Regions from separate parts of the Agreia sp. genome, predicted to be linked through region 3. Evidence: predicted binding sites of a transcription regulator. Region 3 holds the regulator's gene; each other region holds the start of a gene.
The links. The regulator LexA, encoded in region 3, represses DNA repair genes until DNA is damaged. The targets are predictions, from matches to a motif close to TCGAACANNTGTTCGA.
Positions count from the first base shown of each region.

Region 1: the regulator LexA is predicted to act here: its motif matches at 1,692-1,707, upstream of ACE5CZ_RS11125 (DUF222 domain-containing protein).
Region 2: the regulator LexA is predicted to act here: its motif matches at 1,396-1,411, upstream of ACE5CZ_RS00185 (DUF6504 family protein).

Region 1 covers NZ_CAXVWM010000145.1:4,376-7,650, reverse strand. Annotated here, with positions in the region: gene ACE5CZ_RS11130 (DedA family protein) at 1-170, shown strand, start outside; gene ACE5CZ_RS11125 (DUF222 domain-containing protein) at 216-1,664, opposite strand; gene nrdH (glutaredoxin-like protein NrdH) at 2,040-2,273, shown strand; gene nrdI (class Ib ribonucleoside-diphosphate reductase assembly flavoprotein NrdI) at 2,317-2,727, shown strand; gene nrdE (class 1b ribonucleoside-diphosphate reductase subunit alpha) at 2,763-3,275, shown strand, end outside.
Region 2 covers NZ_CAXVWM010000001.1:37,537-40,811, reverse strand. Annotated here, with positions in the region: gene ACE5CZ_RS00195 (SOS response-associated peptidase) at 1-204, shown strand, start outside; gene ACE5CZ_RS00190 (App1 family protein) at 308-1,324, shown strand; gene ACE5CZ_RS00185 (DUF6504 family protein) at 1,436-1,762, shown strand; gene ACE5CZ_RS00180 (DNA polymerase III subunit alpha) at 1,767-3,275, shown strand, end outside.
Region 3 covers NZ_CAXVWM010000175.1:24,665-27,939, forward strand. Annotated here, with positions in the region: gene ACE5CZ_RS12645 (histidinol-phosphate transaminase) at 1-968, opposite strand, end outside; gene ACE5CZ_RS12650 (LysM peptidoglycan-binding domain-containing protein) at 1,010-1,357, opposite strand; gene lexA (transcriptional repressor LexA) at 1,662-2,342, shown strand; gene metE (5-methyltetrahydropteroyltriglutamate--homocysteine S-methyltransferase) at 2,407-3,275, opposite strand, start outside.

The DNA.
Region 1 (3,275 bases), on a different contig from region 3:
CCTGGATCCAGAACAATCCCGTGCTTGCCGCGGTTGTCGCCGCGTGCTTCGCTGTGCTGCTCGGTCTGATGATCGACCGGATCACCGCCCGCGCCGCTCGTGCTCGGGTCACAGCAATGACTGCACTCTCTACCGAGCCGCCTGCGTTGGCCGTGCGCGCCGCCGAGTGATGGCGTGAGGTATGTGGATGGGATATTTCGGGAGCCCACGAGCGTTCACCCTGCAGCCCGTGCGTGAGCGTTCTGGCGGGCCACGCCCCTGAATCTCAAGTGGATCGGGGTCTGTTGCGGGTCGGATGACGTGGGAGGTATCCAGCGATACGCGTCTTCGTAGCGCGTGCCCGCCACCCGGACCACTCTGTGCCCGTAATTGTGCAGCTGCATATGATGAAAGCGGCAGAGCAGCACCCCGTCGTTGATGTCTGATTTTCCACCCTCGCACCAATGGTCGATGTGATGGACCTCGCAGAATGCCGCGGGCGCAGCACACCCGACGGCGACGCATCCGCCCTGAAGTTCGGCGAGAACGACGCGTTGCTTGGCGGTGAAGAGCCTGACTTCGCGGCCCAGGTCGAGCGGCGACCCGTCGGCCTTGTGCACGATCGGCAGAATGCCCGTGTCGCACGCGAGCCGGGCGACGGTGTTCGTCGAGACAGGGATGCGTGTTCCTTCGAGGAAGGCGACACCGTCGTTGTCGGGCCGGGTCAGTTCGTTGGCAGTCATGACCACCTGAACGGACGGGCGCTTCTGCGACAGGATCGCGTTCTGGTCTGTGAGCGCACCCGCTTTGAGGAGATCGACGAGCACGGACGCCCGGATCTGCTCCGTTGTGCGTGTGTCGCCCTCGAGCGTCCGCGCCGCAGCGGCGGCCTTACCGTGCACGAAGCGTGGACCGCCGATGCGAGGGCCGAGGATCAGGTTGAGCGTATTTGTGAACCAGGCGCCGTCTTCGGGCGCGAAGCTCGCGCGGAGCTGGACCATGCCGTCGCGATCGGTCCACACCGTGGCTTCTTGTTTTGCCATCAGGCGCTTTTCTTGCTCGACCACACCGGCCCGGTTGAGGAACGCCCGGGCGTTCTGTGCGTCTCGGTAGACGAGCTCGGGGGCGTCTTGCGGGTGCAGGCAGTCGAGGATTCGTTCTGCTGATGTCGCGAGAGCATCTGGCGACACTGTGTCGGTGCTGTCGCCTAGCCCGTTTCGGAGGGACTCGAATCGGTCGGGACTCATTGCGCCCGACCGCATGAGGTCGCTGATCGCGGCGAACCACGGCCGCAGCACAGACCTCTCGTCGCCCACCTCGGGGTCGAGCGGAGCATCTGCTTCCGGCGGAAACGAGGCGGGCGAGGCGTGCATCAACGATTTGCCCAGGCTGTCGATTTTGCGCGCATCGGACTGCGTGCTGCCGGTGAGCGCTGCGATCAGCCTCTGCGGGTTCACATACCCTTCGCTCTTCGCCAATCCGGCACCGCCGAGTTCACGCCGGGAACGCTGGTTGATCTCGGCCGACTCGCACGCCAACATGCGGTCGACCTCGTGCCGGAGCTGCGCAGTCAGCCGCATGCACTCTGTCAGCTCGTCGGACGTCAACGCCGCAAGGTCGGTGGTTGCATGCATATTCGACACACGGGCGGTGGCGGCCCGAATAGCGTCGAATATGTCTTCCATATATAAATGCTACAGTAAATGAGTAAATAGAACAAGTGTTCGATCAAAAATGCGACCGTAATACAGCGGCGTCCAACCCAGAGCCGTCATTGCGGAAAGGCCCGGCGTATTGGCGCGACACGCCGAACGCCCTGGGGCTGGCTAAATAGTTCGGGTGTTTTCGCGCGGCTGAAGTTATCCACACGCGGGGGTATCCGCCGCTCGTTTCGGGCATTTTTCTTGTGGACAAACGGTTGATAAGGGTGTGGAGTGCCTGTGGAGAATTACACGGGTGTAACACTTCATCTAGTGGCTCTCGATAAGAACGATCCCTATATGTAGTATTGAGATCTCGGTCACCCCCTATCCCTTCCGCTTCATAGAAAGGTGCAAATCATGGCAATCACGGTTTACACAAAGCCCTCCTGCGTGCAGTGCACGGCCACCTACCGGGCCCTTGAGAACAAGGGCCTCGAGTACGAGATCTTCGACGTGTCGGTCGATGAAAAGGCCCTCGCCGCCGTCAAGGAGCTGGGCTACCTGCAGGCCCCCGTCGTCATCACCGACAACGATCACTGGTCGGGATTCCGCCCCGACAAGATCGACGAGCTGGCTCGCCTCGCCGTCTAATCGGCCCGTGTCGCTCGCCGCGGTGATCGATGCCCTGCCCACCGTGTCGAACCTGGTCTACTTCTCGTCGGTCTCCGGCAACACCCACCGCTTCGTCGAGAAGCTCGGGATGCCGGCCGATCGCATCCCGCTTCACAATGGGCAGCCGAGACTCGTGGCCACCGAACCGTTCGTCCTCGTGCTTCCCACCTACGGTGGGGGCACCGAGGGCGGGGCGGTTCCCAAACAGGTGATCTCGTTCCTCAATGACGAGCACAACAGATCCCTGATCCGCGGAGTGATCTCCGCAGGCAACACCAACTTCGGGGAAGCCTTCTGCAAGGCGGGAGACATCGTCTCCCGCAAGTGCGGAGTTCCCCACCTCTACAAATTCGAAGTATTCGGCACCTCGGACGACGTCACCGCCGTCCACGATGGATTGGAAGCGTTTTGGACGTCCCCTCAGCAGCAGTAGAAGACACCCGCATCGAGACCCCGGGTCGCGTGCAGATGGACTACCACTCGCTCAACGCGATGCTCAACCTCTACGGGCCGAACGGCGAGATCCAGTTCGACAAAGACAAAGAGGCGGCGCGCGAGTACTTTCTGCAGCACGTCAACCAGAACACGGTCTTCTTCCACTCGCTGCGCGAGCGCCTCGACTACCTGATCGAGAAGGAGTACTACGAGGCCGAGACAATCGAGCAGTACTCGTTCGAGTTCATCACCACGCTCAACGACCTGGCCTACTCTAAGAAGTTCCGCTTCGACACGTTCCTCGGCGCGTTCAAGTACTACACCTCGTACACGCTGAAGACGTTCGACGGAAAGCGTTACCTCGAACGCTTCGAAGACCGCGTCGTGATGACGGCCCTCGGCCTCGCCGGCGGCAACGAGCAGCTCGCCATCAACCTGGTCAACGAGATCATCGGCGGCCGCTTCCAGCCCGCCACCCCCACGTTCCTCAACACGGGCAAGGCCCAGCGCGGCGAGCTCGTCTCGTGCTTTCTGCTGCGCATCGAA
Region 2 (3,275 bases), on a different contig from region 3:
GTGCACGAGAGGATGCCGGTGTTCCTCGAGCCCGGCCTCATGGAGGACTGGCTCGATCCTCGCACCATTGGAGACGCGCGTCTCCTCGCCGAGATCTCGCTGGCCGCGGAGGAGCTCGCCGACGACCTGGTGTTTCACACGGTCGGGGCGGCGGTCGGCACGGTCGGCAACAACTCCCCCGAGCTCGTGCTGCCGATCGGTTGACGCCGAGACCGCCAGCCCCCTCGCCGAGATCGGATGCGTGCAAGACTGGGGTGTGCGGAAACCGGATAAGACTCTCACGGCCAAGCAGGGCGCCGAGGTCATCATGCACCGCGCGGCCCGCCTCGAAGACGCGGTGCACGAGTTCCGCCAGAAGAGGGCGCAGGCTCACGGCCAGGTGCCCACGATCATTCCGTATGCCGGATACGGCGGAGCGACCTGGGTGCGCGTGCTCGCACGGGTGCTGCTCACCCGGCCCGTGCGTTCCGGGTCGAGGGAGGATCGCCGGGCGCGGAAACACCACGAGAGCGTGCGCGGATGGCGCAGCTTCACGAGCGTGCCGTTCGGCAACGCGTCCGTCGTCGTCGAGGCCGGAGGACGCTCGCATGCGGTCACGGCCGATCGCGGCGGGGTCGTCGACGCCGTCATCGAGGTCGCCCTGGAACCCGGGTGGCAGACGGTGTCGCTCGCGATAGAGGGCGGAGATACGATCGACGCCCCCGTCTTCATCCTCGACCCGGCCGCCCGGTTCGGCGTCGTGAGCGACATCGACGACACGGTCATGGTCACGGCGCTGCCCCGGCCCCTTCTCGCCGCGTGGAACACCTTCGTGCTCGATGAGCACGCGCGGGTTCCGACACCCGGCATGGCGGTACTGCTCGAGCGACTCACCACAGAGCACGCCGGTTCGCCCGTCGTGTACCTGTCGACCGGTGCCTGGAACGTCGCCCCCACGCTCACCCGGTTCCTCTCGCGCAACCTCTATCCCGCGGGGCCGCTGCTGCTCACCGACTGGGGGCCGACGCACGACCGCTGGTTCCGCAGCGGGCGGGAGCACAAGCGAGAGAACCTGCGTCGACTCGCCCGCGAGTTTCCCGAGGTGAGATGGCTGCTGATCGGCGACGACGGCCAGCACGACGAAGAGATCTACTCCGAATTCGCCATCGACTTTCCCGACAGCATCGCAGCGGTCGCCATCCGGCAGCTGTCGCCCAGCGAGGCGGTGCTCGCCGGCGGGCGTTCGAACGACGAGGTGCACGCCGAGCGTACGGGCGCGACCTGGGTCTACTCCCCCGACGGCGCCGGCCTGGCGAAGCAGCTCGTCGACGCGGGCGTGCTGTAGCCGCCCTTCCTCGACCGCCGCCACACCGGGTCGACTGGCGCATGTCAGTGCCGCTTCGTACACTTCGAATATAGAAGATATATTCGAATGTCTCCCGATCGGAGAGCGGCCATGAACATCGAAGAACCCATCAGCGTCGAGTTGTCCGACGACGGCTCCCCCATCCGCTTCGAGTGGCGAGGGGTCTTCTACGGGGTCACGAGCTCACCCGAACGGTGGTTCGCACGACGCTTCTGGTGGCAACTCGACGAGCGGGCCCCCCGCGGCACGGGCGACGGCCTGGTAGACCGCGAGATGTGGAGGGTGGACGCCGTGCCGCTCACCACCGGCACACCGCGCATCGACGGAACGTTCGATCTCGGCGTGCATGCCGCCACAGGCGGATGGCGGCTGTCCCGAGCATCCGACGACGTGCTCGACGCACAACTCTTCGCCTGACGCCATGAGCCGGTTCACACACCTGCACGTCGCATCGGCCTACTCGGCGCACTTCGGAACGTCGCAGCCCGAGGCACTCGTCGCTGCAGCCGTGCACGACGGCGCGCTCGTCGCGGCCATCACCGACCGCGACGGCCTGTACGGCGCCATCCGCCACGTGCGAGCCTGCCTGGCCGCCGGCATCGATGCGGTCGTGGGGGTCGACCTCGCCCTGCTGCCCGACAGAACGCAGCGCGCGTCGGCGGGCGCGTCTGCGGGCGTGTCACGGGCCGCCCGGCCGGCGCCCGCCTCGGCGCTCGCTTCTGCGACCCCCACTCTCTCGCCGCCCGCGCGCATCACGGTGCTGGCGCACGGCCAGAACTCGGGCGAGGGGTGGGCCGCGCTGTGCCGGCTGATCAGCGCCGCCCACAGCCCTGCGGCCGACGGCATGCCCCGGCATCCGAACGACGTCGGCGTGCAGCGCTCTCGGCCGAGCGGGTTCATCCTCGGCGAGTCCGGCCCCGTCGCGACGGTGCTGCTGGGCCCCGACTCCGACGTGGCACACGCTGTCGCCTCGGCAGACCTCGCTCTGGCCGCGTCGCTGCTGGCCGAGTGGAAACGCCAGCTGCCCGGCGCGGTCGCCGTCGAGATCGTCTGTCACCTCACCGAGCCGGGCGACCGCGCGAGCATCCGTCATGCCGCCCGCATGCTCGAGTTGGCCGACACCGTCGGCGTGCCCGCCGTGCTCAGCAACGCCGTTCGCTATCTGCGTTCCGACGACGCCGTCACGGGCGACGTACTCGACGCGGCAGACCGGCTCCGCCCGCTCGGCGCCTTCCAACCGCAGCCCAACGCCCAGGCCTGGCTCAAATCTGCGGATGCCATGAGAAAACTCGCCTTCCTTGTCGTCGACCACTCCGCCCTTCCCCGTTCGGCCGCCGAGCACCTGCTGTCGGCCACTGAACGGCTGGCCGATTCCTGCCGGCTCGATCCCGGGTCAGACCTCGGGTGGCGCCAGCCCAAGATTCCCTCGCAGGCCGTTCTCGGCATCGACGGCGATCCCGTCGTCGAGCTGCGCCGGCGCAGCGAATCCGGGCTGCTCGAGCGCTACGCCGACGCGCGCTCGAGCGACCTCGAATCGCTGCGGCGTCGCCTCGACGACGAGATCGACACCATCAGGCGATTCGGTTACGCGAGCTACTTCCTGACCGTCGCCGAGGTGGCCACGCTGATGCGATCCATGAAGGTGCGCAACCAGGCACGCGGCTCCGGCGCGGGCAGCCTGGTCAACTACCTGCTGCGCATCTCCAACGTCGACCCGGCGAGGCATGACCTACTGTTCGAGCGTTTTCTCGGCAACAAGAGATCGACGCTGCCCGACATCGACATCGACGTCGAGTCGGCGAAGAGGCACGACATCTATCGGGCCATCTTCGAGCGCTTCGGCGCGAACCGGGTCAGTCTCATGTCGATGCAGAACACTTACAGGGCCCGCGGGGCGGCGCGTGACGCGGGCCTCGCGCTCGGACTCGAC
Region 3 (3,275 bases):
TGCTCGAGGAGCGTTTCGAACACCGCCGCCGGATCGTCGACTCCGCCGAAGAGAACGAAGTTCGACCAGGTGGGCCACGGGTGATAGCCGAGCTCGGTGAGCCGGTCGACGATGCGATCACGCTGCTGTGCGATGTCATCGACCATGGAGAGCATCGCCGTGGAGTGTTCGAGTGCCGCCACGGCCGCGGCCTGCGTGAGCGACGACAGGTGATACGGAAGCCGGACGAGCCGAAGCGCATCGGCAACGGATGGATCTGCGGCCAGGTAGCCGAGCCGGGCTCCTGCGAAGGCGAACGCCTTGCTCATCGTTCGCGAGACGATCAAGCGTGAACGCCCGGGAAGGAGAGTGAGGGCCGATAAAGCGCCCGCCGGCGCGAACTCGGCATACGCCTCGTCGACGATCACTATCTTGTCGGTGGCGTCGTAGGCGGCCTGGATGGTCTCGAGTGACAATGGCGTGCCGGTCGGATTGTTCGGCGAGCAGAAGATCACGATATCGGGATCGTGTGCTCGAATCGCCTCGACAGCTGTGCGCGGCGAAATCTCGAAGTCGGCGTCACGCTCCGCAGCGACCCAGGTGGTGCCGGTGCCTGAGGCGATGATGGAGTGCATGGAGTAGGTCGGCGGAAAGCCGAGAATCGACCGGCCGGGCCCGCCGAACGCCTGCATGATCTGCTGCAGGATCTCGTTCGATCCGTTGGCTGCCCACAGGTTGTCTCGGGTCAATCCGTGGCCGAGGTACCCCGCGAGGCTGTCTCGGAGCGTCGAGAACTCACGATCGGGGTAGCGGTTGATCGTGAGGATCGCACGCGCAAGCGACTCGATGATGTCGCGAGCAACCGGCTCGGGAATCGCGTGCGTGTTCTCGTTGACGTTCAATTCGATGCGAACATGCTTCTGCGGGGCGCCATACGGAGACTTGCCCCGGAGATCGTCGCGGATGGGAAGGTCGTCGAGAGAAGTCACATGACGATTTTAGTGCGTGAGCCCGTAGCTCCGGAGGCGGGTCAGTATCGGCCGGGAACGGCAAGCCTCTGGCCTGGCTGCACATCGGCGGAGGGCAGCTGGTTCAGGTTGACGATGTCGGCGATGACGTCGCGCGGGTCGGCTGAGGGAGCGATCTCTTCGGCCAACCCCCACAGTGTCTCGCCCGCCTGAACCGTGACGTAGTCGAACGTCTCGACAGCCGCGGAGGCCCCGGAACCGCCCGCGACCGCGCTGTTTGCACCGAACAAGGCGAGCGCCACCACGCCCGCGACCAGAGGAAGCGACACCAGGGATGCCAAGACGACACGACCGCGGTGCGTGATGCGCAAACGGACGGCGTGTGATGCGGGAGCGGGTAGAGCGGTCATGCCAACCTCCAGGAGAAATTCGTATCCGGCGCTCGGCCGGGAGCACCGGATACGAAGCTGTGTTCCGAATATAGCTTCGAATTTTCGATTGATCAAGTTCACGTATGACAAAAAGTCGCGACACACTCGAACATGTGTTTTGTTTGCATCGTGAGTTGGATACAGTTTCGAGTGTCGGATGAAGTGCATCACGAGCCACCGACAGTGCATCACCAGCCACCGACAGTGCGTTACAAGCCACCCACAACGGATCGTCGTCGGCTCGAGACCATCGCCGAAAATCAGAAGCCGGAAAGCAGGAGACATGACCACGGAACGTGGAACGAGACGACGCAAGAGTCTCTCGGAGAAGCAGTTGGCCATCCTCGGGGTCGTCCAAAGGTCTGTGAGTCAGCGCGGCTATCCGCCGAGCATGCGCGAGATCGGAGACGCGGTCGGTCTGGCATCGCTTTCGAGCGTCACTCATCAGCTCAATCAGCTCGAGCTGAGCGGCTATCTGAGGCGTGACCCGAATCGTCCCCGAGCCATGGAGATTTTAATCGACATCCCGACGCCCGAGGGATCGGCGGAGGCGACCGAGACGTCGGAGACGTCGGCACCCATGGGCGACGCGGCCCTCGTTCCTCTGGTCGGTCGAATCGCGGCGGGAATTCCGATCACTGCCGAGCAGCAGGTCGAAGAAGTCTTCCCCCTTCCCCGCCAACTCGTCGGCGGTGGCGACCTCTTCATGCTGAAGGTCGTCGGAGAATCCATGATCGACGCAGCGATCTGCGACGGCGACTTCGTGGTGGTGCGGTCTCAGCAGACCGCCGAGAACGGCGATATCGTGGCGGCCATGCTCGACGGCGAGGCGACGGTGAAGGTGTTCCGGCAGCGAGACGGGCACACATGGCTCCTCCCTCGCAACTCGAACTTCGAACCGATCGTCGGGGACCACGCTCAGGTGCTCGGCAAGGTCGTGTCTGTGTTGCGCTCGGTTCGCTGAGCTGAGGGTACAGCAGAAGGGCCCCGGAAGACCTACTTCCGGGGCCCTTCTCGTGCGTTTCACATCAGGCGGACGCGCCCACCCGCGCCCGCACAGCACGTGTCGCTTCGAGGATGTTCTCGAGCGACGCGACGGTCTCGTCGTATCCGCGCGTCTTGAGGCCGCAGTCCGGGTTGATCCACACCTGGCGCTCCGGAATGCCGTCGAGGGCGAGCTCGATGAGCTCAGTCACTTCGGCGACACTGGGAACCCGAGGCGAATGGATGTCGTAGACCCCCGGTCCGACTCCGTGGTCGAATCCGCTCGTCGCGATGTCCTCCACGACCTCCATCTTCGACCGAGCGGCTTCGATGCTGGTCACATCGGCATCGAGGTTGCGGATCGCATCGATCACCACACCGAACTCCGAATAACAGAGGTGGGTGTGGATCTGCGTCTCGATCGCCACTCCCGCGGTGGCCAGGGTGAAGGATCCCACCGACCAGTCGAGATAGTCCGGGTGATCCGCCTTCTTCAGGGGCAGCAGTTCGCGCAGCGCGGGCTCGTCGACCTGCACGATCTTGATGCCTGCGGCCTCGAGGTCGACGATCTCATCCCGCAGGGCCAGGGCCACCTGTCGCGCCGTCTCGCCCAAGGGCTGGTCGTCCCGCACGAAAGACCAGGCCAGGATCGTGACCGGTCCGGTCAGCATGCCCTTCACCGGCTTCTCGGTCAGGGACTGCGTGTACGTCGACCAGTCGACAGTGATCGGAGCGGGCCGCGCGACATCGCCCCACAGGATCGACGGACGCGTGCACCGGCTGCCATACGACTGCACCCACCCGTTCTCCGTGACGTCGAAGCCGTCGAGGTTCTCGGCGAAGTACTGCACCATGTCGTTGCGTTCGGGCTCGCCATGCACAAGCACGTCGAGCCCGATCGACTCCTGCAACT